Regions from separate parts of the Bacillus paramobilis genome, predicted to be linked through region 2. Evidence: predicted binding sites of a transcription regulator. Region 2 holds the regulator's gene; the other holds the start of a gene.
What was found. Region 2 encodes CtsR, which represses protease genes until heat stress. Its sites were predicted from a motif close to ATGGTCAATAAAGGTCAAACA; they were not measured.
Positions count from the first base shown of each region.

Region 1: a site for CtsR is predicted at 5,947-5,967, ahead of clpP (ATP-dependent Clp endopeptidase proteolytic subunit ClpP). Genes of this name have one in related genera too.

Region 1 covers NZ_CP151108.1:376,729-392,566, reverse strand. The annotation lists gene AABL52_RS01875 (glutaredoxin family protein) at 1-154, opposite strand, end outside; gene rpoN (RNA polymerase factor sigma-54) at 164-1,471, opposite strand; tRNA gene AABL52_RS01865 (tRNA-Arg) at 1,730-1,805, opposite strand; gene AABL52_RS01860 (DUF1657 domain-containing protein) at 2,011-2,217, shown strand; gene AABL52_RS01855 (YhcN/YlaJ family sporulation lipoprotein) at 2,311-2,796, shown strand; gene spoVAC (stage V sporulation protein AC) at 2,826-3,302, shown strand; gene spoVAD (stage V sporulation protein AD) at 3,303-4,319, shown strand; gene spoVAE (stage V sporulation protein AE) at 4,316-4,666, shown strand; gene AABL52_RS01835 (DUF1657 domain-containing protein) at 4,676-4,882, shown strand; gene AABL52_RS01830 (DUF421 domain-containing protein) at 4,903-5,772, shown strand; gene clpP (ATP-dependent Clp endopeptidase proteolytic subunit ClpP) at 6,014-6,595, shown strand; gene AABL52_RS01820 (HPr family phosphocarrier protein) at 6,845-7,093, opposite strand; gene whiA (DNA-binding protein WhiA) at 7,117-8,067, opposite strand; gene AABL52_RS01810 (gluconeogenesis factor YvcK family protein) at 8,157-9,110, opposite strand; gene rapZ (RNase adapter RapZ) at 9,114-9,995, opposite strand; gene AABL52_RS01800 (NUDIX hydrolase) at 10,016-10,474, opposite strand; gene AABL52_RS01795 (DUF368 domain-containing protein) at 10,702-11,508, opposite strand; gene trxB (thioredoxin-disulfide reductase) at 11,670-12,626, opposite strand; gene AABL52_RS01785 (tetratricopeptide repeat protein) at 12,712-14,223, opposite strand; gene AABL52_RS01780 (acyltransferase) at 14,369-14,875, opposite strand; gene ppaX (pyrophosphatase PpaX) at 14,934-15,584, opposite strand; gene lgt (prolipoprotein diacylglyceryl transferase) at 15,652-15,838, opposite strand, start outside.
Region 2 covers NZ_CP151108.1:5,186,486-5,202,323, reverse strand. The annotation lists rRNA gene AABL52_RS26645 (23S ribosomal RNA) at 1-1,103, shown strand, start outside; rRNA gene rrf (5S ribosomal RNA) at 1,206-1,321, shown strand; tRNA gene AABL52_RS26635 (tRNA-Val) at 1,327-1,402, shown strand; tRNA gene AABL52_RS26630 (tRNA-Thr) at 1,407-1,482, shown strand; tRNA gene AABL52_RS26625 (tRNA-Lys) at 1,496-1,571, shown strand; tRNA gene AABL52_RS26620 (tRNA-Leu) at 1,587-1,667, shown strand; tRNA gene AABL52_RS26615 (tRNA-Gly) at 1,697-1,771, shown strand; tRNA gene AABL52_RS26610 (tRNA-Leu) at 1,788-1,876, shown strand; tRNA gene AABL52_RS26605 (tRNA-Arg) at 1,880-1,953, shown strand; tRNA gene AABL52_RS26600 (tRNA-Pro) at 1,962-2,035, shown strand; tRNA gene AABL52_RS26595 (tRNA-Ala) at 2,045-2,120, shown strand; rRNA gene AABL52_RS26590 (16S ribosomal RNA) at 2,199-3,750, shown strand; rRNA gene AABL52_RS26585 (23S ribosomal RNA) at 3,897-6,818, shown strand; rRNA gene rrf (5S ribosomal RNA) at 6,868-6,983, shown strand; gene ctsR (transcriptional regulator CtsR) at 7,191-7,652, shown strand; gene AABL52_RS26570 (UvrB/UvrC motif-containing protein) at 7,825-8,373, shown strand; gene AABL52_RS26565 (protein arginine kinase) at 8,378-9,442, shown strand; gene clpC (ATP-dependent protease ATP-binding subunit ClpC) at 9,465-11,900, shown strand; gene radA (DNA repair protein RadA) at 11,997-13,373, shown strand; gene disA (DNA integrity scanning diadenylate cyclase DisA) at 13,377-14,450, shown strand; gene AABL52_RS26545 (PIN/TRAM domain-containing protein) at 14,611-15,720, shown strand; gene ispD (2-C-methyl-D-erythritol 4-phosphate cytidylyltransferase) at 15,737-15,838, shown strand, end outside.

The DNA.
Region 1 (15,838 bases), 480 kb from region 2:
GAATCATTAGGTGATACTTTTCTAAAAGGTCATTATCTTCATATATATCTATTTCCTCAATATGAAAAGAATATTCACATTGTACTTCCTGTAAAACTTGTTTCGCCTGCACGCAAAGACCACAATCTTTTTTTGTATACAGTACAACTTTCATTTTCTTCACCTATCCGATCGTTTTTCGCAATGACGACGCTGGAATGTGCATTTGTTCTCTATACTTTGCCACTGTTCTTCGAGAAATAACGATTTCATGCTCTTCTTCTAATAATTTTGAAATCTTTTGATCTGAAAGTGGCTTTTTCTTATTCTCTGCCTCAACAAGCGTTTGGATAAATCGTTTCACACGCTTTGTAGAAACTGCTTCATCTTCAGTAGTCGAAACAGCATTACTAAAGAACGATTTCATCTCAAATAAACCGTGTGGTGTTTGCACATATTTATTTCGCGTTGCACGACTAATTGTAGATTCATGCACACTTAACTCTTCCGCTACCTCTTTTAAAGCAAGTGGCTTTAAATGTTCTGGACCTTCCCAGAAGAAATCATGTTGTTTTTCCATAATAATGGTCATCACTTGCAGAAGCGTTTGTTTTCTCTGTTTTAAGCTGCGCATAATCCACTGCACATGCTGATACTTTTCTGATACGTAAGATGCTACTTCACTTTCACTATTATTCAGAAGCGCACTATACTCAGAATGAATTTCAATTCTCGGCATATTTCTCTCGTTCATTTGTAAAACGAGACGATCACCATCTTTTTTCACCGCCATATCAGGCACGATATAAAGTGGTTTATCAGAAGAAAACGCAAGACCTGGTTTCGGCTGTAATGACGTAATACAGTTCACCGCCGATTGCAATTCTTCATTACTACACTTCAACACTTGAACGAGCTTTCGCCAATCTTTCTTCACGAAATAAGCGAAGTGATCCTCTATAACCTCTTCCGCTAATCCATTCCGTCTTTGTAAGCGCTTCAATTGTAAGGTTAGACATTCCTGAATATTACGCGCCCCTACCCCTGCTGGCTCGAGTGATTGGACAAGCTCTACAGAGCGGTCGACTACATGAAGCGGTGCGGAAAGGAGATCTGCTAACTCTTCGTTCGTTTCTTGTAAATATCCATTTCCATCCATGTTCATAATAATGAAAGAAGCTACCTTTCGCTCTTCTTCATCTATTTTATAATACTGTATTTGATTTAATAAATGTTGCTGAATCGTTGTAGAATCCACACTGTAGATTTCCATCTGATTCTCGATTTGTTTGCTGGTACTTTTACTGTTGTTAGAGCTCTTTTTCTTCTCCCTCTCAAAACCACCTAACTCAATAAGGGGATTCTCTAACGATTGCTCATACAAAAACTCCGATAATTCTTGTACATTATACTGGAGCATTGTAATCGCTTGCCTTAACTCTTGTGTCATTGCCAAACGTAAGCTTTGTTCTTGTAAAAGACTTGCCTTCAAACTAATCTCCCCCTTGTTTCTATTGTACAATAAGTTTGGTAAAAGGAGAATCCTATGACAGACACCCATTCCAAAATATTATTAATTTATATGTATTAATGAGATTTACAACTTACAACTGAAATTTGAATAATATTGAAAGAAAATAATAAACCGAAAAAGTTATTATCAAGTACTAATAGTAAATCTTATTACTAGATATAACAAGAGGGAAATAAAAAAGTCCTAACCTACAATACGTAAGTTAGGACTTTTTGACGCGCCCAGAGGGATTCGAACCCCCGGCAGACGTGGTACCGGAAACCACCGCTCTATCCGACTGAGCTATGGGCGCATGATTATAGAAAACACTTCATTTTCTTTCCATAATAATAGCAATAAAATCCATCTAAATCAATAAAAATATCCCCGTAATCCTTTATACACCTTAGTTAGTAGTATATTAACCAGGCACTCTCCCCTAAATTTTCCAATCATAAATTTACCCCAACTCACAAATTATAACCTTTGAATTGATATTCCAAAGGGGGCTTCATTCAATGACTGTAATTACAAAACTAAAGCAAACTGTTTCTGGATTAAAAAGTGCACAAGCGAGCTTAGAGGGATTCGCTCTTGATACGGATAACCAACAAGCAAAGCAACTTTTCCAAACAGCTGCAGAGCAAACGCAAACGATTATCGATTCTTTAAATCCACGCGTTGAAGAAGTCCAACAAGAAGAACCACAATACTCACAGCAATAACGTATTCGTCATGCTGTGAAATAGAAAAAGGATGATATGCAGTCATCCTTTTTCTATCACATTACATATTGCAATAGAAATGGAATGATAATCATGCGAAAACTCGGCCTCATAACCGCGTTATTTGCCCTTCTATGTAGCTCTTTTACCGGATGTGATAATAGTCCCTTAGATAAAAAAGTGAAAGAAGAAGCAAAACGAACGGAGAAAGAGAAAGGTCCCAAATTAACAAAGACGAGTACGGAATCCTTTAATCAATCTATATCACAAGGAGCCAAGAAAAGGGCTCTCGCTATGGATGAAATTATAAAAAGCACAGCAGTGAATTCAAATTTAGATCTCTACATAGCAGTTACACCGGAGCACCACGAAAGGTTTGGATTAAAACCTTTACGTAAGAAGCTTCAAAAGCAGCTAAGTGATGAACATCCTACTTTCGATGTTCGTGTAAGTACAGATAAAAAAATCTTTATGTTACTCGAAAAGCTTGAAAGAAAGATTAAGGAAAAAAAAGTATCTAAAGATGAGATTAATAAGCAATTAAAACTCATCGGAAAAAAAATGGAGTCTAACACTTAACGCTTTTTAAAAGAAAAGGAAGGATCGCAATGTCTAGTAAAGATAAGAACTTAACCCCTGTACAACAGGAGTATAAAAAATTCGAGCAAGAACGAGAACCGAAGCGTCCTGTCTTGAAAAATTGTATAAAAGCCTTTTTCGTCGGTGGTTTTATTTGCTTCATCGGACAACTCATTTCTACTTTTTACATCACATATTTTGATTTCACTGAGCGTTCCGCAGGAAATCCAACAGTCGCAACTCTTATTTTCATCTCCATGTTGCTAACTGGATTCGGTATATATGACCGCTTTGGGCAGTTTGCTGGAGCAGGCACAGCTGTACCCGTTACTGGATTCGGGAACTCTGTTATTGCCGCATGTATCGAACACCGAACTGAAGGGTTCGTACTCGGCGTTGGAGGAAATATGTTTAAATTAGCCGGTTCTGTTATTTTATTTGGTGTATTTTCAGCTTTCGTCATCGCACTTATTAAAACGATTCTCGTTCAATGGGGAGGGCTATAAATGTTACAAGGACACCGAACGTGGGTATTTGAAAATAAGCCCGTTATTATTTCAACAGGAGTCGTTGGTGGACCGTTTGAAGCAAAAGGGAACATTCCAGAAGACTTCGATATCCTTCATGAAGATTTATGGCTCGGACAGGATTCCTATGAAAAAGCCCATAAAATTTTATTCGAAGAAGCTTGTAGCCGTGCTACTGAAAAAGCCAAGCTTCGTAAAGACGATATTCAATTTGTACTTGCAGGAGATTTAATTAATCAAATCACTCCAACAAGCTTTGCCTGCCGTACACTCGGAACACCATACCTCGGATTATTCGGAGCATGTTCTACTTCAATGGAAGGCTTAGCACTCGGGGCAAGCATTGTAAATGCAAAAGGCGCAAAATATTTATTAACCGGGGCATCCAGCCATAATGCCGCTGTAGAAAAACAATTCCGGTATCCAACTGAATATGGCGGCCAAAAACCTCCTACCGCACAATGGACAGTAACCGGAGCTGGCGCAGCTATTTTAAGCGACACTGGACATGGTCCTAGAGTAACATCTGCAACAATCGGACGAGTGATTGATATGGGATTAACAGATCCTTTTAATATGGGTGGTGCGATGGCCCCAGCGGCTGTCGATACGATTGAAGCTCATTTACGCGAACGACAAATTGACGCCTCTTATTACGACTTAATCGTAACAGGTGACCTTGGACATGTCGGTCGCGAAATTGCCTACGACCTACTACATAAACACGGAACAAAAGTAACGAGCGAACAATTCCAAGATTGCGGGATCATTATTTACAGAGACGGACAACCAGTCATAGCTGGGGCAAGTGGACCAGGATGTTCCGCAACAGTTGTGTACGGTCATTTATTAAACCGAATGAAAAGAGGAGAGTTCAAAAAAATACTTGTCGTTGCGACAGGCGCTTTACTATCTCCACTTACATTCCAACAAGAAGAAACGATTCCGTGTATCGCTCATGCCGTTTCGATTGAATTTGGAGGTGCAACGCAATGATTTTTTTCTGGGCTTTCGTCATTGGTGGACTCATATGTGTAATCGGACAACTTATGTTTGATGTCGGCAAATTAACACCCGCTCATACAATGGCAACACTTGTTGTTGTCGGCGCTATACTGGACGGATTCAACCTGTATGAACCATTAATTGATTTTGCTGGAGCCGGGGCAACTGTACCTATTACAAGTTTCGGTAATGCCCTCGTTCACGGCGCAATGGAAGAAGCTGCAAAACATGGCATCGTCGGCGTCATCACCGGTATGTTTAAAGTAACGAGCGCCGGTGTATCAGCAGCTATTATTTTCGGCTTCATTGGTGCATTGCTATTCAAACCGAAAGGATAAGGTGTTCGTATGACAGTTATCGCTAGCGTTAAAACCTGCCTCGCTAGTGTAAGAGGTGCTCAAGCAAGTTTAAGCTCTCTTTCACTAAATTCACAAGACGCGGAATCAAAACGTGTATTTCATGAATGCATGTTAGAAATGGACAACATCATCACTGATTTACAGAATAGAGTTTCAGTATTAGAACGTGAAGAACCTCAATATAAAGGGTTTTAAGTAGACTGGAGGAAATGACTATGTCTCACCTGCCGGAATGGACACTTGTCATTCTTCGCTCTGTATTCATATTAATTATTTTATTCGCTATTACAAAATGGTTAGGGAAAAGACAAATCTCTCAGCTCTCCTTTTTTGAATACATAGCCGGAATGACAATCGGTGACATTGCTGCCCAAGTATCTACAGGGCTCGATTCAAAATTTTTCCACGGCGTCTTTGCGATACTCATTTTCGCTGTGGTACCTTTTTTAACAGGAATCCTCTCTTTAAAGAACAAAACAGCTCGAGATTTTTTTGAAGGAAAATCTACCGTACTAATAAAAGATGGAAAGATACTTGAAGACAACTTAAAGAAAGAAAAATATACAAGTGACGAATTACTGGAACTTCTTCGCGGAAAAAATGCTTTCAGCGTAGCTGAAGTCGAATTTGCTGTCTTAGAACCAAGCGGAGAATTAAATGTACTATTAAAGAAAGATTCTCAGCCACTTACAGCAAAAGACATCGGCTTAAAAGTACCAAATGAAAAAGAACCACAAACTGTTATTATGGATGGAAATGTCTTAGATGAACCTTTATCCTCAAGCGGACATAACCGTGCTTGGTTACATTCTGAACTAGAAAAGCTCGGTGTTGTTATTGAAAATGTCTTTCTCGGTCAAGTGGATTCATATGGGCAACTTACTATCGACATTTATAATGACAAACTACAAATGCCTTCTCCTCAAAACAAGCCTTTATTATTAGCATCTTTAAAAAAATGTCATGCTGATCTTGAACTATTTTCCCTAGAAACAAAGTCGAAATCAGCAAGCGAAATGTATAGTAAAAACGCGAAAAACATCGAAAAGATTTTAAATAAAGTAACCTATCTTTTAAAAGAATAAATATCGAAAGAACGCTGTAGTAAAAAGGCGTTCTTTTCTTTTTTTCTACAGTTTTTATAACGTTTAAATTTATGTAATTCGGTTATGATGTTGAAGATACATAAGCAGGGAATTTCAAAAACATAGCGAATATTTCATGGTACAACTACATATTTTTTTGATTTAAAGTGGTTTCGTTTGACCTTTATTGACCATAATTGTATTATAAGACTAAGAAAGCTTTAGAAGGAGGAAATAACAGATGAATTTAATTCCTACAGTAATTGAACAAACAAATCGTGGAGAACGCGCTTACGATATTTACTCTCGACTATTAAAAGACCGCATCATTATGCTTGGTAGTGCAATTGATGACAACGTAGCTAACTCAATCGTTTCCCAGCTTTTATTCTTGGAATCTCAAGATCCAGAAAAAGATATTCACATCTACATCAACAGCCCTGGTGGTTCTATCACAGCAGGTATGGCAATTTACGATACAATGCAGTTTATTAAACCACAAGTATCAACAATCTGTATCGGTATGGCTGCATCTATGGGTGCATTCTTACTTGCAGCAGGTGAAAAAGGAAAACGTTATGCACTTCCAAACAGTGAAGTAATGATTCACCAACCACTTGGCGGAGCACAAGGTCAAGCGACTGAAATCGAAATCGCTGCAAAACGTATCCTATTCTTACGTGAAAAACTAAACCAAATTCTTGCTGACCGCACAGGTCAACCACTTGAAGTACTACAACGCGACACAGACCGCGACAACTTCATGACAGCAGAAAAAGCTTTAGAATACGGTTTAATCGATAAGATCTTTACAAATCGTTAATAGATTTAAAGCGGAAGCGGCTCGTTTAGAATGGGAGGAGGATGGAGCTTCTGACAAAGAGGTGCTTTTTACCTCGTCGGAAGAAGCGAAGCCACCGACCATTCTAGCCGCTGGAGCTAGATAGATTTAAAGCGGAAGCGCCCTATAACAGGGCGCTTTTTTTATAGTGTGGCCTCCGCACTCGCATACCCCAGCCTCCCAATAACAAACAACAAAACAAAAAAGCTATCGCACATGCGCGATAACTTTTTATTGCATATATGCAGCTAATGCTTCTAAAGCCTCTTCTGCATCTGAACCTTCTGTTGTAATTGTTATCATGCTACCAGTTCCAATTGCTAAGCTCATAATCCCCATTATGCTCTTTGCATTCACTGTCTTTCCATCTTTCTCGATAAAGATATCCGCATGAAAGCGATTGGCCTCTTGTACAAACAACGCAGCCGGACGTGCTTGTAAACCGTTTTTTAATGAAACCTTAACTCTTTTTTGAACCACAGCTCCATTTCCCCTTTAACCTCTTATTTTTTTGCTACCGTTTCCCCCGCACGTAATTTCTCTGCAATCTCATCGATTTTACGCAAACGATGATTAATACCCGATTTACTAATTTTCCCCCCGGATACCATCTCGCCTAACTCTTTCAATGTTACATCTTGATAATCTCTTCGTAATTGTGCAATTTCTCGCAGTTTATCTGGCAATATATCAAGACCAACTGTCTCATCAATATAACGGATATTTTCAATCTGCCTTAGCGCTGCACCAATTGTTTTATTTAAATTGGCTGTTTCACAGTTCACTAAACGATTTACTGAATTACGCATATCGCGAACGATTCGAATGTCTTCAAATCTTAAAAGTGCATTATGAGCACCTATAATATTTAAAAACTCCGTAATCTTTTCTGCTTCTTTCAAATACGTAATGTACCCTTTTCTTCTTTCCAACGTCTTACTATTTAAATCAAATCCGTTCATCAGTTCACATATAGCATCATTATGTTCCTTATATAACGAAAAGACCTCTAAATGATAAGATGATGTTTCTGGGTTATTTACTGAACCACCTGCTAAAAATGCACCGCGTAAATACGATCGTTTACAACATTTCTTCTCAATCAATTCTTGTGATATATTTCGGATAAATGAAAAGTCGTCTCGAACAATATGAAGATCAGCTAATATTTCACGAGACTTCTCAACAAGCCGCACAATATATACATTATTTTTCTTCAATCGCATTTTTTTACGAACAAGTAATTCTACCGTCACGTCATATCCTTTTTTCAAAAGCGTATAAATCCTTCTTGCAATTGCCGCATTCTCCGTTTGAATATCGATAGATAGACGACGATTTGAAAAAGAAAGCGATCCGTTCATTCGAAGTAACGCTGATAATTCTGCTTTCTCACAGCATTCCTTCATCTCAAGATTCGTCAACTCTTTCTTTGTTTCTGATGCAAATGACACAGTCAACACCTCCTTATACGATTACTTTGGAACAAAAATCTTGTCCTATATGAAAGGATGAGCGTTACCTCAAACGAGGCAACGCACATCTACAACAGTGAATATAAAATAGAAGCTAGTTTTAATGTATCGTGCCTTACAACACGATCATCATACTTCGCTAATTGATCTTGAATGACATCAATATTGCTCTCTGCAAAACGCTCTTCATCTACTACAACTGGTGCCGACATTTCTTCCTCATATAACTGACGTAATTCACAAGGAATATCACGGTTATTTACAATTGCAGTATCGATAAATGGTTTACCTAAATGATCATGTAACGCCTGCACATGGTCAAACGCAGTATATCCCATCGTTTCACCAGCTTGCGTCATAACATTACACACATATACCTTCTTTGCTTTTGCAGCAAGAACAGCGTCCCCAATTTTGTTAACAACTAAATTCGGTAATATACTCGTATACAAACTTCCTGGACCAAAAACAAGTAAATCAGCTCGTTTAATCTCAGCCAACGTTTCATGTAACGGCTCTACATCTTCTGGAGTTAAAAAGACGCGGTTAATCTTCTTTCCGTAATAAGGAATCTTTGATTCACCTGTTACAATTTCTCCATCTTCTAGTTCCGCATGAAGTACCGCACTTTGATTCGCTGCCGGTAACACACGTCCTCTGACGTTTAATACTTTACTCGTTTCCGTAATCGCATGGAAAAAGTCTCCTGTAATCGAGGTCATACCCGCCAATAATAAATTTCCTAACGCATGACCTTTCAGACCGTCTCCCGTTGTGAAACGATGCTGGAATAAAGCTTCCACCAGCGGCTCTACATCTGATAACGCAACAAGTACGTTACGAATGTCACCTGGGGGTGGAATTTCTAGCTCATCACGTAATCTACCTGAACTGCCACCATCATCCGCGATTGTAACAACTGCTGTAATATCAACTGGATATTGTTTTAATCCTCGTAATAAAACAGAGAGTCCAGTACCGCCTCCCATGATAACAATTTTAGGTTTTCTCTCCTTTTTCATCCCTTAATGGCCCTTTCTCTTCTCCACATCACGATGAGATACATGAACGCTATACTCTGGTTTCAAATGTTTCCCAAGGTATTCTGTAAGCGTAACAGAACGATGCTGTCCACCTGTACATCCAATTGCGATTACAAGTTGACTCTTGCCTTCTCTTTTATAATGAGGCAGCATGAAAGTAATAAGATCCGTCAATTTCTCTAAAAACTTATGTGTCTCATTAAATTTCAGCACATACGATGAAACTTCCTCATCTAGTCCTGTTAATGGCTTCATATGTGGAATGTAATATGGATTTGGTAAAAAACGAACATCAAATACTAAATCTGCATCAATTGGAATACCGTACTTAAATCCAAATGACATAACATTTACACGAAATGCTTGCTCAGTTTCAGTTGAAAACAGATGAACAATTTTTTCACGTAATTCTTTCGGTTTTAAATCCGATGTATCAAGCACAATATTCGCTCGTGCCTTCATATCAGTTAATAAGCTGCGCTCCATTTCGATTCCCTTTAACGGCAAACCAGTTGGTGCAAGTGGATGCGAACGTCTCGTTTCTTTATAACGCGTTACAAGCGTGCCATCTTTCGCATCTAAGAATAAAATATGAGGAATAATCCATGTGCGTTCTGATAAATCATCAAGTGCTCCCCATAAATGTTCGAAAAACTCTCGGCCACGTAAATCAACGCCAAGTGCTACTTTATTCATTTTTCCTTTTGAATCCGCCATAAGCTCAATAAACTTTGGCAATAACATCGGTGGTAAATTATCAACACAGAAATATCCTAAATCTTCAAAACTTTGTAAAGCTACTGTCTTTCCAGCTCCAGACATTCCTGTAATAATTACCATTTTTATATCATTATTCTCTGTCATCGTATCCTCTCCTTGACGGTTTAACTCGGATCTAATCGATATGAAAGCAACTCAAAATCTGGGGTATATACAAATGTACCGTAGATTATGCCATTTCCTTTAATTAAATAATCAATAATGTGATAATCTCCTGGCGCCATTGCTAAATCATCAATTTTGTCAAATGTATGCCAACCAATGATGCCTTCTTCGCTCTCTAGTTTGTTTTCTCCTGCAAAATCTGTCGCTAAAAAGGAGAACATCATCCATTCAGAAACAACTTTATCACCTTCTTGGATGACAAAGGTGAAGACCCCTTTTAACGCTGGGTTCTTTAAATAAATACCTGTTTCTTCACGATACTCGCGAACAACGGAATCTCTTACAGTCTCACCACGCTCCATTTTCCCGCCTGGTGCAACCCACCAATTTCGGCGAGGTTTTTGGAGTAAGAGCACTTCATTATCTCTAATTAACACACAGTTTGTCACTCTTTGCATGTTTCTTCACCTCAGCTACTTGCAGTAAATTTCTCACTGCATACTCATTTCATTATACTATCAAAAACAGTTTGCTACAACGAAGGAGCCAGTCCCCTTTCGCTAAGTACTGATACTCAACAATTTTAAAAAAGCTTTCTAGAACAAGCAATGTAAATGCCTAGACTTTCAATGAATAGCATGAAAAATCCCCTTAACGATTTTTATCGCCAAGGGGATTAAAGTCCTTATTTCTTACCGAAATAAGTAACAATCGCAAATCCTAAAATAAAGGTAATAATTGAACTTATAATTGAAAATCCTCCAGTTGGAATACCAGGGAATACAATTACAATTGAGCCGATAACAAGTCCAATAATTGCCGCAAATGTCATACTTTTATAACGATCTAACAAGAAACTAATTCCTTTACTACTTACAACGAATCCTACCATAACACCAGCACCGATAACTACGATTAAAGGTAAGTTCAGTGTAGTTAAAGCATTAATTGCCGTCGGATACACACCAATAATTAATAAAATAAATGATCCGCTAATTCCAGGAAGCAACATGGCCATACTAGCCATCCATCCTGCGAAAAATAAACCAATTGCATTTAAAATTGTTAACGTTGTAATTGGATCTGCTGCCTTATCTGGCTTAAAGAAAGCTGTAATCGCAACAAGAATTGCTGCAACGATTAGTAAAACAATGTGCTTACCTTTAAACGAAGACTTTGCATCAGCTTCTCTCATTAACATCGGTAATATACTAATAATTAAACCGAGGAAGAAAAATTGAGTCGGTTCATAATGATTTGCAAGTAAATATTTAATAACGTGGCTTAATGTTAAAAACGCTGCTGCCACACCAGCTGCAAGGGGAATTAAAAATCCTAAATGTTTTTTCCATTCACGACTAAAGAATCCACTAATTGCCGCAAGTAATTGTTCGTAAATTCCTAACACAACAGCGATTGTACCGCCGCTCACACCAGGAATTAAATCACTAACGCCCATACAAAATCCACGATATATATTACGCCATTCCATACTGAATAAATTCCTCATTTCTTATAGTGATTTTTCCGTAAAGTCCAGTATATCAATAAGAAAGCTTATAATCCTAATATTTTTTGACAAAACTTTGACATTTTCACAAAAAAGAAGAAAGCTCCTATCGGTAGCTTTCTTCTCAAAAGGTATGTTATCCCTTACTTTTCTGATACAGTTTTTAGTTCTTCTAATAATTCTTCTACGTAATGTTGTGCACTTTGTGCTGCGATACTACCATCACCAGTTGCAGTTACAATTTGACGTAGCATTTTTTCACGAACATCTCCAGCTGCGAAAATACCTGGAACTTTCGTTTCCATACGCTCGTTTGTTTCAAGGTAACCATTTTCATTTGTAATACCTAGTTCAACAAATGGTTTTGATAATGGTAACATACCGATGTATATGAATACGCCATCAGTTTTGACTTCTTTCTCTTCTCCACTGTTTACGTCTACAAGTGTTACGCTTCCTACTTTACCATTTGCATCGTTAATTTCTTTAATAGTATGATTCCAAATGAAATCTACTTTCTCGTTTTGGAAAGCACGATCTTGTAAAATTTTCTGTGCACGAAGCGTGTCACGACGGTGAACAATTGTTACCTTCGATGCGAAGCGTGTTAAGAACACACCCTCTTCAACAGCAGAATCTCCGCCACCAATAACTACAAGTTCTTTTCCTTTAAAGAAAGCCCCATCACATACTGCACAATATGATACACCGCGTCCGCCAAGTTCAGCTTCGCCTGGCACACCAATTTTTTTATACTCTGCACCGCTTGCAACGATAATTGCACGTGCTTTATATTCTTTTTTACCAGCAATAATTGTTTTGTATTCTTTACCATCGATGACTGCTTTCACATCACCGTATGCATATTCAGCACCAAATTTCTTCGCATGCTCGAACATTTTATTCGATAAGTCTGGTCCTAAAATAGACTCATAACCTGGGTAGTTTTCTACATCTTCTGTGTTTGCCATTTGGCCACCTGGGATACCACGCTCAAGCATTAATGTGCTTAAATTCGCACGAGATGTATATACTGCAGCTGTCATACCAGCTGGTCCTGCACCAATAATAATGACATCATAAATTTTTTCTTCTGACACACTATTCACTCCTATTCATTCCTACACAATTAAGTTACCCTCATTATACTGTTAGCATCATTTTTTTCCCAATGATTTGCTTACCCTATGTGTGCGTACGCTTAACAGCCTGCACATACTTTCGAACAGTCGCTACAGATACATTATATACATCTCCGAGCTCCGACTGTGTCATCTTATTTCCTTGTTCGCTGCGTACGATATATTCAACCGCAGCTGACCAGCCGTATACATTTGTGAAAACTGCCCCAGATGTATATAAACGTATGAACGTACAGAACCAAAATTGTAAGCACTCTTCGATTAATTCATCATCTTTTTTCGTATAATTATATAAAGCATCCGCAATTCGCGCACACTGTTCAAATTGCTGTAAATCAGCCGGAATGCTCTTATGGCTATTAAGTAAAAAGAAATACTTTGCAAGTTGCGATACGATTGGAACACCGTTCTTCGCCTGCGTTACATCAAAGAAGAATCCCACCTTCTCTGGCGTGGACAATTCATTCATTAAATATAAAGCTAGCATTTGTTCCTCTAGCGTCCCACTTTGCTGAAATGATTTTCGTAATTCTTCAAATAATACGTTTTGTCCTTCATCTGCTAAATTCAGCGCATTCCACGGCTCTTTCCCCTTTTTATCAGGGTGCAATTCTACAACATGTTGCCACATTTTTTCAGCAACTTGCTGATCTTTCACCATATAAGCAGAATATGCAAACCAATAATAAAAACTAACGTCTCCCTCGTACCCTTGACGCTTTAATACTTTGAACCATTTATATGCAGGCTCAAAATGACCAATTGTGGCAAGTGTCGTTCCAAGTTTCAAACGATGCTCGAACGAAATTGGATACACTGAAACTAACTGCTCCGCTAACGCTTCTACTTGTTTATGCTCTCCAATTGAATATAGAAAAATAAGCGTATTACAAAGTGCATGTATGTTGCCAGGATTTTTCTCTAAAATCATTTCCGTTAATTTCAGTGCCTTATCTACATTACCAGATTGAAAATGTGCAATGGCTAAATTATTATGACCCGACCAAAATTCCGGATAATCTTTTGTAACAATTTCTAATGTAGCAATTGCTTCTTCCAATTGTCCGTTACGAATATAACGATTCGCTTCTTCCTGCATAACAATTAGATCATCTTCATCCTCAATCTCTTCCGCACCCATCGCTTCTTCTTCCATAATTTCAAGTAATTCTAATGTATCTTCTACAAATTCCTTCTCTTCTGCAACTTCTAAATAGCGATCCGCATACTTTTTCGCCTGCTGAAATAGCCCCATATATGCATAATTATTTGCAATAAAATAATAGCACTGTTCAAGTTCTGGATTAGATCTAACAAGCTTAAAGAAGATTTGATTCGACTCTTGATATTCACCAGCCTCAGATAATACTGTTGCTAATTGACATAAAATAAACGGCTCCTTCTCACTTTGTGCCGCTCTTCGAAAATATTTAATTGCATCTTGCAATTTTTGCCCTTTGTAAGCCCTCATCCCTTTTTTATAAAAGAAGTCCGCTAATTGATTAAAAGAGATAACTTGTCCGTTCTCCTTATATATTCCTTGATTTTTCCCCATATATCCTCCAGTTTTTTGTTTTCTTCGTTCACACATTCTTCTATCTATAAGTATAAACGATTCCGTAAAAAACAAAACAGTATATTATACTCAATTATTTCCTTTTTATTCATTAAAAAAGAAGAGAAATGTTACATTTTTGGCATCAACCTTCTCTAGCATCCATTTCTTCTTTCGTATAAATAACACGCATTGGATTTCCACCCACGAAAGCACCACTTGGGACATCTCTATGAACAAGTGTGCCAGCTGAAATAATCGCGCCATCCCCAATTTTCACACCTGGTAATATAGTCGTATTCGCTCCAATCATCACTTCATTTCCTATGATGATCTCTCCAAGTCGATATTCACGAATTAAATATTCATGTGCTAAAAACGTTGTGTTATAGCCGACAATTGAATTCTCTCCCACAGTTATCTTTTCTGGGAACATAATGTCCGGCATTACCATAAGCGCAAATGATGTTTTCTTTCCTACTTTCATCCGTAAGAATGTGCGGTACAACCAATTCTTAACGGATAAAAATGGCGTATAACGCGCAATTTGGATAATAATAAAGTTCTTCATTACCTTCCAAAAGGACACTGTTTTATACACATTCCATAATGAATTCTCTCCCGAAACAGGATAGCGCGTTGTCCGTCGCACTTAGCTCGCTCCTCTACTAAAGTAGGGAAATACACCCCCTACTAACTTACTCGGACCCTTATGACCGGTTCATATTAGACAAAATCGGTAGCAAATCACTCATTTTATCTAGCATAAAGTCCGGCTTGTAAGCCTCTAAATACGCTCTACCTTTCAACGTCCATGAGACAGCAGCTGTTTTCGTACCCGCATTTTGCCCACCAACAATATCATGATGGTTATCCCCAACCATCAATGCTTCTTCCGGTTTCGCATCTAATAACTCAAGCGCTTTTTGAAGTGGCTCTGGATGTGGCTTCACATGCTCTACATCATCAATTGTCACGACAACATCAAAAAATTCATCAAGCTTTGACAGCTTTAATCCCATTTCAACGGTTTGTCTCGCTTTCGTTGTAACAATACCAACTTTATAGCCTTGCTTCTTCAACTCTTGAACTGTTTCATATACAGTTTCATATTCTTCCACTAATTCATCGTGACGCTCATGGTTAAATTGACGATAACATGTAATCATCTCTTCAACCTTGTTCTCATCAATCTTGCTGAAAGTGTCATGTAAAGACGGGCCGATGAATGGTAATACATCTTCACGTTTATATTGATCTGGATAATATGTATGTAACACATGTAAAAAAGAAGAAATAATAAGTTCGTTTGTATTAATTAAAGTTCCATCTAAATCAAATAACACTGTATTTATTCTCATTGCCTTAGTCCTTTCTCTTTCCTGAATATGAAAGAAGCAGCATCTCATAATAAGATGCTACTTTTCTCTAATTTTCCGAATATCTTTTATCAGCTTGCCCCATTTTTCGTCTCACAATAATGAAAATAATAGAAATAACAACAAGTCCAATTGACATTACTTGTGCGATACGAAGTGGTCCTAGCATTAAACTATCTGTACGTAAGCCTTCTACGAAGAAGCGCCCTACTGAATACCAAATTAAATATGTAAAG
Region 2 (15,838 bases):
CTGCGAAGCCGTAAGGCGAAGTATAGGGGGTGACACCTGCCCGGTGCTGGAAGGTTAAGGAGAGGGGTTAGCGTAAGCGAAGCTCTGAACTGAAGCCCCAGTAAACGGCGGCCGTAACTATAACGGTCCTAAGGTAGCGAAATTCCTTGTCGGGTAAGTTCCGACCCGCACGAAAGGTGTAACGATTTGGGCACTGTCTCAACCAGAGACTCGGTGAAATTATAGTACCTGTGAAGATGCAGGTTACCCGCGACAGGACGGAAAGACCCCGTGGAGCTTTACTGTAGCCTGATATTGAATTTTGGTACAGTTTGTACAGGATAGGCGGGAGCCATTGAAACCGGAGCGCTAGCTTCGGTGGAGGCGCTGGTGGGATACCGCCCTGACTGTATTGAAATTCTAACCTACGGGTCTTATCGACCCGGGAGACAGTGTCAGGTGGGCAGTTTGACTGGGGCGGTCGCCTCCTAAAGTGTAACGGAGGCGCCCAAAGGTTCCCTCAGAATGGTTGGAAATCATTCGTAGAGTGCAAAGGCATAAGGGAGCTTGACTGCGAGACCTACAAGTCGAGCAGGGACGAAAGTCGGGCTTAGTGATCCGGTGGTTCCGCATGGAAGGGCCATCGCTCAACGGATAAAAGCTACCCCGGGGATAACAGGCTTATCTCCCCCAAGAGTCCACATCGACGGGGAGGTTTGGCACCTCGATGTCGGCTCATCGCATCCTGGGGCTGTAGTCGGTCCCAAGGGTTGGGCTGTTCGCCCATTAAAGCGGTACGCGAGCTGGGTTCAGAACGTCGTGAGACAGTTCGGTCCCTATCCGTCGTGGGCGTAGGAAATTTGAGAGGAGCTGTCCTTAGTACGAGAGGACCGGGATGGACGCACCGCTGGTGTACCAGTTGTTCTGCCAAGGGCATAGCTGGGTAGCTATGTGCGGAAGGGATAAGTGCTGAAAGCATCTAAGCATGAAGCCCCCCTCAAGATGAGATTTCCCATAGCGTAAGCTAGTAAGATCCCTGAAAGATGATCAGGTTGATAGGTTCGAGGTGGAAGCATGGTGACATGTGGAGCTGACGAATACTAATAGATCGAGGACTTAACCATATAATATGAAGCAAATGTTATCTAGTTTTGAAAGAATATAAAAAACTTGTTGACTTTAAAAGTTAAATAAGTTACAATAATTCTTGTCTTAAATGAATACAGTCTGGTAATGATGGCAGAGAGGCCACACCCGTTCCCATACCGAACACGGAAGTTAAGCTCTCTAGCGCCGATGGTAGTTGGGACCTTGTCCCTGTGAGAGTAGGACGTTGCCAGGCAATTCGGAGGATTAGCTCAGCTGGGAGAGCACCTGCCTTACAAGCAGGGGGTCGGCGGTTCGATCCCGTCATCCTCCACCATTTAGCCGACTTAGCTCAATTGGTAGAGCAACTGACTTGTAATCAGTAGGTTGGGGGTTCAAGTCCTCTAGTCGGCACCAGTTTTTATTGTAAGAGCCATTAGCTCAGTTGGTAGAGCATCTGACTTTTAATCAGAGGGTCGAAGGTTCGAATCCTTCATGGCTCACCATTTTAACTTAAATATGCGGGTGTGGCGGAATTGGCAGACGCACTAGACTTAGGATCTAGCGCCTTTGGCGTGGGGGTTCGACTCCCTTCACCCGCACTTTTAATAAAATAACTCAAACATGTCTTGCGGAAGTAGTTCAGTGGTAGAATACAACCTTGCCAAGGTTGGGGTCGCGGGTTCGAATCCCGTCTTCCGCTCCAATTTCCAATATGACATGCCGGGGTGGCGGAACAGGCAGACGCACAGGACTTAAAATCCTGCGGTGGGTGACCACCGTGCGGGTTCGACCCCCGCCCTCGGCACCATATGCGCCCGTAGCTCAATTGGATAGAGCGTTTGACTACGGATCAAGAGGTTAGGGGTTCGACTCCTCTCGGGCGCGTTTTCTTTCGGGAAGTGGCTCAGCTTGGTAGAGCACCTGGTTTGGGACCAGGGGGTCGCAGGTTCAAATCCTGTCTTCCCGATAATTGTTTGGGGCCTTAGCTCAGCTGGGAGAGCGCCTGCCTTGCACGCAGGAGGTCAGCGGTTCGATCCCGCTAGGCTCCACCAAAAAAGTTCTTTGAAAACTGAACGAAACAAACAACGTGAAACGTCAATTTTTATTTTTAGATGCTAGACAAACTAACTTTATTGGAGAGTTTGATCCTGGCTCAGGATGAACGCTGGCGGCGTGCCTAATACATGCAAGTCGAGCGAATGGATTGAGAGCTTGCTCTCAAGAAGTTAGCGGCGGACGGGTGAGTAACACGTGGGTAACCTGCCCATAAGACTGGGATAACTCCGGGAAACCGGGGCTAATACCGGATAACATTTTGAACTGCATGGTTCGAAATTGAAAGGCGGCTTCGGCTGTCACTTATGGATGGACCCGCGTCGCATTAGCTAGTTGGTGAGGTAACGGCTCACCAAGGCAACGATGCGTAGCCGACCTGAGAGGGTGATCGGCCACACTGGGACTGAGACACGGCCCAGACTCCTACGGGAGGCAGCAGTAGGGAATCTTCCGCAATGGACGAAAGTCTGACGGAGCAACGCCGCGTGAGTGATGAAGGCTTTCGGGTCGTAAAACTCTGTTGTTAGGGAAGAACAAGTGCTAGTTGAATAAGCTGGCACCTTGACGGTACCTAACCAGAAAGCCACGGCTAACTACGTGCCAGCAGCCGCGGTAATACGTAGGTGGCAAGCGTTATCCGGAATTATTGGGCGTAAAGCGCGCGCAGGTGGTTTCTTAAGTCTGATGTGAAAGCCCACGGCTCAACCGTGGAGGGTCATTGGAAACTGGGAGACTTGAGTGCAGAAGAGGAAAGTGGAATTCCATGTGTAGCGGTGAAATGCGTAGAGATATGGAGGAACACCAGTGGCGAAGGCGACTTTCTGGTCTGTAACTGACACTGAGGCGCGAAAGCGTGGGGAGCAAACAGGATTAGATACCCTGGTAGTCCACGCCGTAAACGATGAGTGCTAAGTGTTAGAGGGTTTCCGCCCTTTAGTGCTGAAGTTAACGCATTAAGCACTCCGCCTGGGGAGTACGGCCGCAAGGCTGAAACTCAAAGGAATTGACGGGGGCCCGCACAAGCGGTGGAGCATGTGGTTTAATTCGAAGCAACGCGAAGAACCTTACCAGGTCTTGACATCCTCTGAAAACCCTAGAGATAGGGCTTCTCCTTCGGGAGCAGAGTGACAGGTGGTGCATGGTTGTCGTCAGCTCGTGTCGTGAGATGTTGGGTTAAGTCCCGCAACGAGCGCAACCCTTGATCTTAGTTGCCATCATTAAGTTGGGCACTCTAAGGTGACTGCCGGTGACAAACCGGAGGAAGGTGGGGATGACGTCAAATCATCATGCCCCTTATGACCTGGGCTACACACGTGCTACAATGGACGGTACAAAGAGCTGCAAGACCGCGAGGTGGAGCTAATCTCATAAAACCGTTCTCAGTTCGGATTGTAGGCTGCAACTCGCCTACATGAAGCTGGAATCGCTAGTAATCGCGGATCAGCATGCCGCGGTGAATACGTTCCCGGGCCTTGTACACACCGCCCGTCACACCACGAGAGTTTGTAACACCCGAAGTCGGTGGGGTAACCTTTATGGAGCCAGCCGCCTAAGGTGGGACAGATGATTGGGGTGAAGTCGTAACAAGGTAGCCGTATCGGAAGGTGCGGCTGGATCACCTCCTTTCTATGGAGAATTGATGAACGCTGTTCATCAATATAAGTTTCCGTGTTTCGTTTTGTTCAGTTTTGAGAGAACTATCTCTCATATATAAATGTATGTTCTTTGAAAACTAGATAACAGTGTAGCTCATATTTTTTAATTTTTAGTTTGGTTAAGTTAGAAAGGGCGCACGGTGGATGCCTTGACACTAGGAGTCGATGAAGGACGGGACTAACGCCGATATGCTTCGGGGAGCTGTAAGTAAGCTTTGATCCGAAGATTTCCGAATGGGGAAACCCACCATACGTAATGGTATGGTATCCTTACCTGAATACATAGGGTAAGGAAGACAGACCCAGGGAACTGAAACATCTAAGTACCTGGAGGAAGAGAAAGCAAATGCGATTTCCTGAGTAGCGGCGAGCGAAACGGAACATAGCCCAAACCAAGAGGCTTGCCTCTTGGGGTTGTAGGACATTCTATACGGAGTTACAAAGGAACGAGGTAGACGAAGCGACCTGGAAAGGTCCGTCGTAGAGGGTAACAACCCCGTAGTCGAAACTTCGTTCTCTCTTGAATGTATCCTGAGTACGGCGGAACACGTGAAATTCCGTCGGAATCTGGGAGGACCATCTCCCAAGGCTAAATACTCCCTAGTGATCGATAGTGAACCAGTACCGTGAGGGAAAGGTGAAAAGCACCCCGGAAGGGGAGTGAAAGAGATCCTGAAACCGTGTGCCTACAAATAGTCAGAGCCCGTTAATGGGTGATGGCGTGCCTTTTGTAGAATGAACCGGCGAGTTACGATCCCGTGCGAGGTTAAGCTGAAGAGGCGGAGCCGCAGCGAAAGCGAGTCTGAATAGGGCGTTTAGTACGTGGTCGTAGACCCGAAACCAGGTGATCTACCCATGTCCAGGGTGAAGTTCAGGTAACACTGAATGGAGGCCCGAACCCACGCACGTTGAAAAGTGCGGGGATGAGGTGTGGGTAGCGGAGAAATTCCAATCGAACCTGGAGATAGCTGGTTCTCCCCGAAATAGCTTTAGGGCTAGCCTTAAGTGTAAGAGTCTTGGAGGTAGAGCACTGATTGAACTAGGGGTCCTCATCGGATTACCGAATTCAGTCAAACTCCGAATGCCAATGACTTATCCTTAGGAGTCAGACTGCGAGTGATAAGATCCGTAGTCAAGAGGGAAACAGCCCAGATCGCCAGCTAAGGTCCCAAAGTGTGTATTAAGTGGAAAAGGATGTGGAGTTGCTTAGACAACTAGGATGTTGGCTTAGAAGCAGCCACCATTTAAAGAGTGCGTAATAGCTCACTAGTCGAGTGACTCTGCGCCGAAAATGTACCGGGGCTAAATACACCACCGAAGCTGCGAATTGATACCAATGGTATCAGTGGTAGGGGAGCGTTCTAAGTGCAGTGAAGTCAGACCGGAAGGACTGGTGGAGCGCTTAGAAGTGAGAATGCCGGTATGAGTAGCGAAAGACGGGTGAGAATCCCGTCCACCGAATGCCTAAGGTTTCCTGAGGAAGGCTCGTCCGCTCAGGGTTAGTCAGGACCTAAGCCGAGGCCGACAGGCGTAGGCGATGGACAACAGGTTGATATTCCTGTACCACCTCTTTATCGTTTGAGCAATGGAGGGACGCAGAAGGATAGAAGAAGCGTGCGATTGGTTGTGCACGTCCAAGCAGTTAGGCTGATAAGTAGGCAAATCCGCTTATCGTGAAGGCTGAGCTGTGATGGGGAAGCTCCTTATGGAGCGAAGTCTTTGATTCCCCGCTGCCAAGAAAAGCTTCTAGCGAGATAAAAGGTGCCTGTACCGCAAACCGACACAGGTAGGCGAGGAGAGAATCCTAAGGTGTGCGAGAGAACTCTGGTTAAGGAACTCGGCAAAATGACCCCGTAACTTCGGGAGAAGGGGTGCTTTCTTAACGGAAAGCCGCAGTGAATAGGCCCAAGCGACTGTTTAGCAAAAACACAGCTCTCTGCGAAGCCGTAAGGCGAAGTATAGGGGGTGACACCTGCCCGGTGCTGGAAGGTTAAGGAGAGGGGTTAGCGTAAGCGAAGCTCTGAACTGAAGCCCCAGTAAACGGCGGCCGTAACTATAACGGTCCTAAGGTAGCGAAATTCCTTGTCGGGTAAGTTCCGACCCGCACGAAAGGTGTAACGATTTGGGCACTGTCTCAACCAGAGACTCGGTGAAATTATAGTACCTGTGAAGATGCAGGTTACCCGCGACAGGACGGAAAGACCCCGTGGAGCTTTACTGTAGCCTGATATTGAATTTTGGTACAGTTTGTACAGGATAGGCGGGAGCCATTGAAACCGGAGCGCTAGCTTCGGTGGAGGCGCTGGTGGGATACCGCCCTGACTGTATTGAAATTCTAACCTACGGGTCTTATCGACCCGGGAGACAGTGTCAGGTGGGCAGTTTGACTGGGGCGGTCGCCTCCTAAAGTGTAACGGAGGCGCCCAAAGGTTCCCTCAGAATGGTTGGAAATCATTCGTAGAGTGCAAAGGCATAAGGGAGCTTGACTGCGAGACCTACAAGTCGAGCAGGGACGAAAGTCGGGCTTAGTGATCCGGTGGTTCCGCATGGAAGGGCCATCGCTCAACGGATAAAAGCTACCCCGGGGATAACAGGCTTATCTCCCCCAAGAGTCCACATCGACGGGGAGGTTTGGCACCTCGATGTCGGCTCATCGCATCCTGGGGCTGTAGTCGGTCCCAAGGGTTGGGCTGTTCGCCCATTAAAGCGGTACGCGAGCTGGGTTCAGAACGTCGTGAGACAGTTCGGTCCCTATCCGTCGTGGGCGTAGGAAATTTGAGAGGAGCTGTCCTTAGTACGAGAGGACCGGGATGGACGCACCGCTGGTGTACCAGTTGTTCTGCCAAGGGCATAGCTGGGTAGCTATGTGCGGAAGGGATAAGTGCTGAAAGCATCTAAGCATGAAGCCCCCCTCAAGATGAGATTTCCCATAGCGTAAGCTAGTAAGATCCCTGAAAGATGATCAGGTTGATAGGTTCGAGGTGGAAGCATGGTGACATGTGGAGCTGACGAATACTAATAGATCGAGGACTTAACCATATAATATGTAGCAAATGTTATCTAGTTTTGAAGGAATATGCCTTCATAGTTTGGTGATGATGGCAGAGAGGTCACACCCGTTCCCATACCGAACACGGAAGTTAAGCTCTCTAGCGCCGATGGTAGTTGGGACCTTGTCCCTGTGAGAGTAGGACGTCGCCAAGCAATTAAACACGAGTCATTTGACTCGTGTTTTTTCGTGTTTTCTTTTATAATCCATAGTAATTAAAAAATGTGTTTAAATAATTATTATTTTGATTAAATACAAGGGAATGTGGCTAGGATAGTGAATAAGCAAAAGAGTTGCAAATTTTATTAATACGTATATAATTAAAGTCAAAGATAGTCAAAGTCAATAAAGGTGGCGGATAAATGAGAAATATATCTGATATCATTGAGCAATATCTAAAGCAAGTTATTGACTTAAGTAATAATAATGTGATTGAAATCAAAAGAAATGAGATTGCGGATCGATTCGAGTGCGTACCATCTCAAATCAATTATGTAATCAATACCCGTTTTACGATAGAAAGAGGATTTGTAGTAGAAAGTAAACGTGGTGGAGGAGGTTACATTCGCATTATAAAAGTCAAACTGCATGACGATATAGACATTATCGATCAAATGCTTCATATTATTGATCATAGCGTTGCGCAAGGGAATGCAGAGAGTATGATTATACGTTTAATAGAAGAGGGAATCATAACAAATCGTGAAGCTAAACTTATGTTAAGTGTACTAGATCGTTCTGTATTATCAATGGATGTTCCTTCTCGAGATGAACTTAGGGCTCGAATATTATGCGCAATGTTAAGAACACTGAAATATAAATAAATACAGCTTTTGTAAAAGAATAATAACTAAGATATAAGGCAGTTAAATATTGTAGGAGTTTTGAAAAAAGAACACGCACTTTTATTTAAACGAATAAGGGAAAGTGAACAATCTAGTAATGTATGAAAAATATTATGAGATAGATCGTTCCTGTTGTAAAGGTGGGATAGTGATGACTTGTCAAAACTGTAATATAAGACCAGCAACTTTACATTATACAAAAGTAATCAACGAACAGAAGACGGAAGTACATCTTTGTGAGCAATGTGCAGAACAAAGTGGCTATACGTCTTTCTTTCAATCGCCGCAGTCTAACTTTTCATTCCATGATTTATTTGCTGGGTTATTACATGGTGGATCAACAACGTTTGAAGAAGGACAAAATGGGCTTTCGAATACAAGTATATTAAGGTGTCCAGATTGTAAGATGACATATGAGCAATTTACAAAGGTGGGACGTTTTGGATGTGCTTCTTGTTACGATACATTTAAGGAACATTTAAAGCCATTATTAAAACGTCTTCACGGCGGACATACAGATCATTGTGGAAAAATTCCGGAACGTATAGAAGGAAATATTCACTTAAAGAAAGAATTAGATGAACTAAAACTCATTCTGAGACAATACGTACAGAAAGAGGAGTTTGAGAAAGCTGCTGAAGTAAGGGATAAAATTCGAGGTCTTGAAAATCAGCTTAGTGAGCATAGAGAGGGGGAATAGTTCTATGTCACTGGACAAAATTATGAATGAAGCGATTAGTCCATGGATGAAGGGGGATGGCCCTGATTCTGATATTGTTTTAAGTAGTCGAATACGTTTGGCTCGTAATTTTAAAAAATATCAATTCTCTACTATGCAAAACGAAGAAGAAGCTAAACAGATTCATGAATTATTTAAAAAGGAATTTATAAATAAAACGGTAGAACCTTTTGGAGAGTTTGAACTATTAAAAATGAATGAATTAACGCCTCTTCAAAGGAGAGTATTAGTTGAAAAGCATTTAATTAGTCCTAACCTTGCAGGAACAGAATATGGAGCATGTCTATTGTCAGGAAGCGAACATATTAGTGTTATGCTTAATGAAGAAGACCATATTAGGATTCAGTGCTTATTTTCAGGGTTGCAGTTATCAGAGGCCCTTCAAAGTGCCAATCAAATAGATAATTGGATAGAGGAAGAGGTTGAATATGCTTTTGATGAATCACTTGGATATATAACGAGCTGTCCTACTAACGTTGGTACAGGATTGAGGGCTTCTGTAATGATTCACTTACCGGGACTCGTTTTAACGAAAAGAATTAGCCGTATTATACAAGTAATTCAAAAATTAGGGTTAGTAGTAAGAGGAATATACGGTGAAGGTAGCGAAGCGTTAGGTAATATATTTCAAGTGTCAAATCAAATGACGCTAGGAAAATCTGAAGAAGACATTATTGCAGATTTAAAGAGTGTCATTCAACAAATCATACAGCAAGAAAAAATGGCTAGAGAATTAATTGTACAAAATTCAAGTATTGAGCTTGAAGATAAAGTTTATCGCTCTTATGGCATACTAGCAAACAGTCGGTTAATTCAATCTGCGGAAGCGGCCACTTGCTTATCAGATGTACGACTTGGTATTGATTTAGGATATATAAAAGGTGTATCGAGAAATATTTTGACTGAGCTAATGGTTCTTACACAACCAGGTATTTTACAACAATATGCAGGTGGACCTTTAGGACCAGAAGAAAGAGATTATCGAAGAGCAACCTTAATCCGTGAGCGATTACGTATTGAAAAAAACTAAGCGCAAGTAGGAGGCGATTTCTATGATGTTTGGAAGATTTACAGAAAGAGCACAGAAAGTATTAGCTTTATCTCAAGAGGAAGCAATTCGTATTGGGCATAATAATATTGGAACAGAACATATTTTACTTGGGCTTGTACGTGAAGGTGAAGGAATTGCAGCAAAAGCGTTAATTGCTCTTGGATTAAGTCCCGAGAAAGTTCAAAAAGAGGTAGAAGCATTAATTGGACGCGGAACAGAAGCTTCTCAAACTGTACATTATACACCGCGTGCCAAAAAGGTTATTGAGTTGTCAATGGATGAAGCTCGTAAATTAGGTCATTCTTACGTTGGAACAGAACATATCTTACTTGGTTTAATCCGTGAAGGTGAAGGTGTAGCAGCACGTGTTTTAAATAACTTGGGTGTTAGCCTAAATAAGGCAAGACAACAAGTATTGCAACTTCTTGGAAGTAATGAAGCAAGTTCAGGTCACCAAGGTGGTTCTTCAACAAATGCAAATACACCGACACTGGATAGCTTAGCGCGTGATTTAACAGTTGTTGCACGTGAGAATCGTCTAGATCCTGTTATCGGGCGTGGTAAAGAAATTCAACGTGTAATTGAAGTTTTAAGCCGTAGAACAAAAAACAATCCTGTATTAATTGGAGAGCCTGGTGTGGGTAAAACGGCAATTGCAGAAGGATTAGCACAACAAATTGTAAATAATGAAGTTCCTGAAACATTAAGAGATAAGCGTGTTATGACACTAGATATGGGTACAGTTGTAGCTGGAACGAAATATCGTGGTGAATTTGAAGATCGTTTAAAGAAAGTTATGGATGAAATCCGTCAAGCTGGCAACATTATTCTATTTATTGATGAACTTCATACATTAATTGGTGCAGGTGGAGCAGAAGGTGCTATTGATGCATCGAACATTTTAAAACCATCTTTAGCACGCGGAGAATTACAATGTATTGGGGCAACAACTTTAGATGAATATCGTAAATATATTGAAAAAGATGCGGCTTTAGAGAGACGATTCCAACCAATTCACGTTGATGAGCCAAGTTTAGACGAATCAACTCAAATCTTGAAAGGTTTACGTGATCGTTACGAGGCACATCACCGTGTATCTATTACAGATGATGCAATTGATGCAGCTGTAAAGCTTTCAGACCGTTATATTACAGATCGTTTCTTACCAGATAAGGCAATTGACTTAATTGATGAAGCTGCTTCCAAGGTTCGCTTACGTTCTTATACAACACCACCAAATCTAAAAGAGCTTGAAGTGAAGCTTGAGGAAATTAGAAAAGAAAAAGATGCAGCTGTGCAAAGTCAAGAATTTGAAAAAGCTGCTTCCTTACGTGATATGGAACAACGCTTACGTGAGAAGTTAGAAGATACGAAGCGTCAATGGAAAGAGCAACAAGGAAAAGAAAACTCAGAAGTGACAGTAGAAGATATTGCAAATGTCGTTTCTACGTGGACTCGTATACCGGTTTCTAAACTTGCACAAACAGAGACTGATAAATTGTTAAACTTAGAATCGATCCTTCACGATCGTGTTATTGGTCAAGATGAAGCAGTAGTGGCTGTGGCGAAAGCTGTTCGTCGTGCTAGAGCGGGATTGAAAGATCCGAAACGTCCGATTGGTTCATTTATTTTCTTAGGACCAACAGGTGTAGGTAAAACGGAGCTAGCAAGAGCATTAGCGGAATCTATGTTCGGTGATGAGGATGCAATGATTCGCATCGATATGTCTGAGTATATGGAGAAGCATTCTACTTCTCGTTTGGTTGGATCTCCTCCAGGATATGTTGGATATGAAGAAGGTGGACAATTAACAGAAAAGGTTCGCCGTAAGCCATATTCAGTTGTCCTATTAGATGAAGTAGAGAAAGCTCACCCTGATGTGTTTAACATTTTACTACAAGTATTAGAAGATGGTCGTTTAACGGATTCTAAAGGGCGTACAGTTGATTTCCGTAATACAATTGTTATTATGACATCTAACGTTGGTGCAGACGCGTTAAAACGTAATAAACATCTTGGATTTAACGTACAAGATGAGAGCCGCGATTATTCAGATATGAAAGGTAAGGTAATGGATGAACTGAAAAAGGCATTTCGTCCAGAATTCTTAAACCGTATTGATGAAATTATCGTGTTCCATATGCTTGAGAAAAAACATATTCAAGAGATTGTAACACTTATGGTAAATCAGTTAGTGAATCGCTTAAAAGAGCAAGAAATTGAATTGCATTTAACAGAAGGAGCAATTTCAGCCATTGCTGATAAAGGATTTGACCGAGAATACGGTGCTCGTCCGCTTCGTAGAGCAATTCAGAAACATGTAGAAGATAGACTGTCGGAAGAACTTTTAAAAGGTGCTATTGAGAAAGGACAAAAAGTTATCTTTGATGTTGAAGGGGAAACATTTGTCATTCATAGTGCTGAAAAGGTAAAATAAGTATAGACAAACTAAGAGGGCTACGAGATAGCCCTCTTTCTTGTACGAGAAGGATAAACTGTTTATAGATGAAAGTGAAGTGAAATATAAAACGATATGGCTAAAAAGAAAACAAAATTCACATGTCAAGAGTGTGGTTATCAGTCACCAAAATATATGGGGAAATGCCCTGGTTGTGGTCAATGGAATACACTTGTTGAAGAGATGGAACCGGTTGTATCATCAAGACGCCTTAATTATGCCAATGCAATTCAATCAGAAGTAACAAAACCAAGACGCCTAACAGAAGTAGAAACAAAATCTGAGGCACGTATTGAAACGAAATTCCAAGAGTTTAACCGTGTACTTGGTGGTGGGATTGTAGATGGATCTTTAGTACTTATTGGTGGAGACCCTGGTATTGGAAAATCAACATTGCTATTACAGATTTCATCACAATTAGCAGATTCTTCATATGATGTACTATATATATCAGGTGAAGAATCGGCAAAACAGATTAAACTTCGTGCAGATCGTTTGCATGTAAAGGGTAGTAATCTATTTGTTGTAGCAGAGACAGATTTGCAGCGAATTGCTGCACACATTGAAGAGATGAATCCAGCTTTTGTTGTTATTGATTCCATTCAAACGATACATTTACCTGAGGTAACGTCAGCGCCGGGAAGTGTGGCACAAGTACGTGAATGTACAGCGGAATTAATGAAACTTGCAAAAACGAAAGGAATTCCTATTTTTATCGTCGGACATGTAACAAAAGAGGGGGCAATTGCAGGACCTCGTATGTTAGAACATATGGTCGATGCAGTTCTTTACTTTGAAGGAGATCGTCATCATACATATCGTATCTTGCGAGCTGTGAAGAATCGTTTTGGTTCCACGAATGAAATGGGTATTTTTGAAATGAAAGAGCTTGGTCTTGCGGAAGTCTTAAACCCTTCTGAAATTTTTCTTGAGGAAAGACCCGTTGGAGTCGCAGGATCAACAGTAGTTGCCTCAATGGAAGGAACAAGACCGGTTTTAGTAGAAATACAAGCATTAATCTCCCCTACTAGTTTTGGAAACCCTCGAAGAATGGCGACGGGAATTGATCATAACCGTGTATCGCTTATTATGGCAGTGCTAGAAAAAAGAACAGGTTTATTATTGCAAAACCAAGACGCATATTTAAAAGTAGCGGGTGGTTTGAAATTAGATGAACCAGCAATTGATTTAGCTGTGGCTTTAAGTATTGCTTCAAGTTTTAGAGATAAACCTACGACACCAACTGATGCAGTAATAGGAGAAGTAGGATTAACTGGAGAAATAAGAAGAGTATCAAGAATTGAACAACGTGTACAAGAAGCAGCTAAATTAGGATTTCAACGTGCTATTATTCCTAGAAAAAATTTGGGGGGATGGACAATCCCGGATGGGATTGAGGTAGTAGGTGTATCTAATTTAGGGGAAGCGCTTCGTTTGACATTAGGAGGCTAGGCTATGGAAGAAAACAAGCAACGTGTCAAAAGTATGATTAATATTTTACAGCTCGTGGCCCCAGGAACACCACTGCGCGAAGGGATAGATAATGTGCTTCGCGCACAAACAGGGGGACTAATTGTTCTTGGATATAATGAACAAATTAAAAGTATTGTTGATGGAGGATTTCACATTAATTGTGCATTCTCTCCTGCTAGTTTATACGAATTAGCCAAAATGGATGGGGCACTTATTTTAAATGAAACTGGAAGTAAAATTTTAATTGCAAATGCACAGTTAGTTCCAGAGGCATCTATTGATTCTATTGAAACAGGTATGCGCCATCGGACGGCAGAGCGTGTAGCAAAGCAGACAGGTAGTCTCGTTGTGGCTATTTCACAAAGACGTAACGTAATTACACTATATCAAGGGAATTTACGTTATACACTAAAGGATATAGGTGTTATTTTAACAAAGGCAAATCAAGCTATTCAAACGTTAGAAAAATATAAGGCCGTATGGAATGATGGTATTACGAATTTGGGCATTCTAGAATTTGAAGAAGTCGTTACAATGTCCGAGGTGGTTCATGTGTTACATAGTGTTGAAATGGTACTGCGTATTAAAAATGAAATATTGAGCTATATTCATGAGTTAGGAACAGAAGGTAGGTTAATTCGTTTACAACTTACAGAACTACTAGCTGATTTAGAGGCAGAGGCAGCGTTATTAATTAAAGATTATTACCAAGAAAAAACACAAGACCATCATCAAATTTTGAAAAAGTTACAAGAGCTTGCGAACACACAACTTCTAGAGGATAGCGATTTAGTTAAATTGCTTGGCTACCCAGGGCAAACGAGTTTAGAAGAAAGTGTGACGCCGAGAGGATACCGAATCACAAGCAAAATTTCGCGCGTTCCGCCACTTATCATTGAAAATTTAATTAATCGGTTTAAGACTTTGCAAGGTGTTTGTCGAGCGACTATTAATGAATTGGATGATGTGGAAGGAATTGGAGAAGTCAGGGCGAAGAAAATACGAGAAGGCCTAAAAAGAATCCAAGAGCATCTCTATATGAGTAGACACAATTAAGAATATTACATTGATTCCATAATATAACGACACTAGAACACTTTTGGTATATGATATGATATATTGGTAAATAAAACTATTTATAAAAAAACACGTCCGCTTTTGCATTCGGCGTTTTGATTAGCGAAACAATGGTTAATAATGAGTAGGAGGTGGTTGGATGTTAAAACGGATTGTACAGCTCTTCTTTCTAGTAATTGGGGGAGCGTTAGGGATTTACTTAATCCCAAAAGTTATTAATGTATTAGACATCGGTGCCGTTCCTTTATTGGAAGGATCGTATGCTCGTGCAATTATTGGTGCAATTATTTTATTTTTAACAACATTTTGGCTTGTAGATTATATCGTTCAACTTATCAAGCATATTGAAGAGGCTCTTGTAAAGGCGCCTGTAGCGGATGTTTTATTTGGTACATTAGGTTTAATCTCTGGGCTTATTGTTGCGTATTTAATTTTAATACCAATTCGTGAATTTACAATTCCAGTTATTAGTACAGTGTTGCAAGTATTCTTTACTCTTTTACTTGGATACTTAGGATTCCAAGTAGGGTTTAAAAAGAGGAATGAATTGCTAGGATTATTTACACTACCACAACGTGGAAAGAAGAAAAATAATAATAGTGATAATGAAGAAACTGAAACAGAGGTAGAAGAATCTACAACTCATTGGAAAATTCTCGATACGAGTGTAATTATCGACGGACGTATTGCTGATATTTGCCAAACGAAGTTTTTAGAAGGAACAATTGTGATTCCACAATTCGTGTTAGAAGAACTTCAGCACATTGCCGATTCTTCTGATGCTTTAAAACGTAATCGTGGTCGCAGGGGATTAGATATTTTAAATCGTATTCAAAAAGAGATGCCGATTCCGGTAGAAATTTATGAAGGCGATTTCGATGATATTCAAGAAGTGGATAGCAAACTTGTAAAGTTGGCGAAAATCACTGGTGGAACGGTAGTAACGAATGATTTCAACTTAAACAAAGTTTCTGAATTACAAGGGGTAACGGTGTTAAATATTAACGATTTAGCTAATGCAATTAAACCTGTTGTACTCCCAGGTGAAGAACTAAGTGTTTATGTTGTCAAAGATGGAAAAGAACAAAATCAAGGTGTTGCATACTTAGATGATGGCACGATGATTGTAGTAGAAGATGGTAGAGAATATGTAGGTTCACAACTCGATGTGCTTGTTACTAGTGTGTTACAAACATCGGCTGGTCGTATGATTTTCGCCAAACGTAAATTATTAGAAAAAGCATTATAAGTAGAGGATTATTAATATGTATACATTAATTATTCCAGCAGCTGGTCAAGGTAAGCGGATGGGTGCCGATAAAAATAAGTTGTTCTTACTTATTAATGAAGTACCGATTATTGTGCAT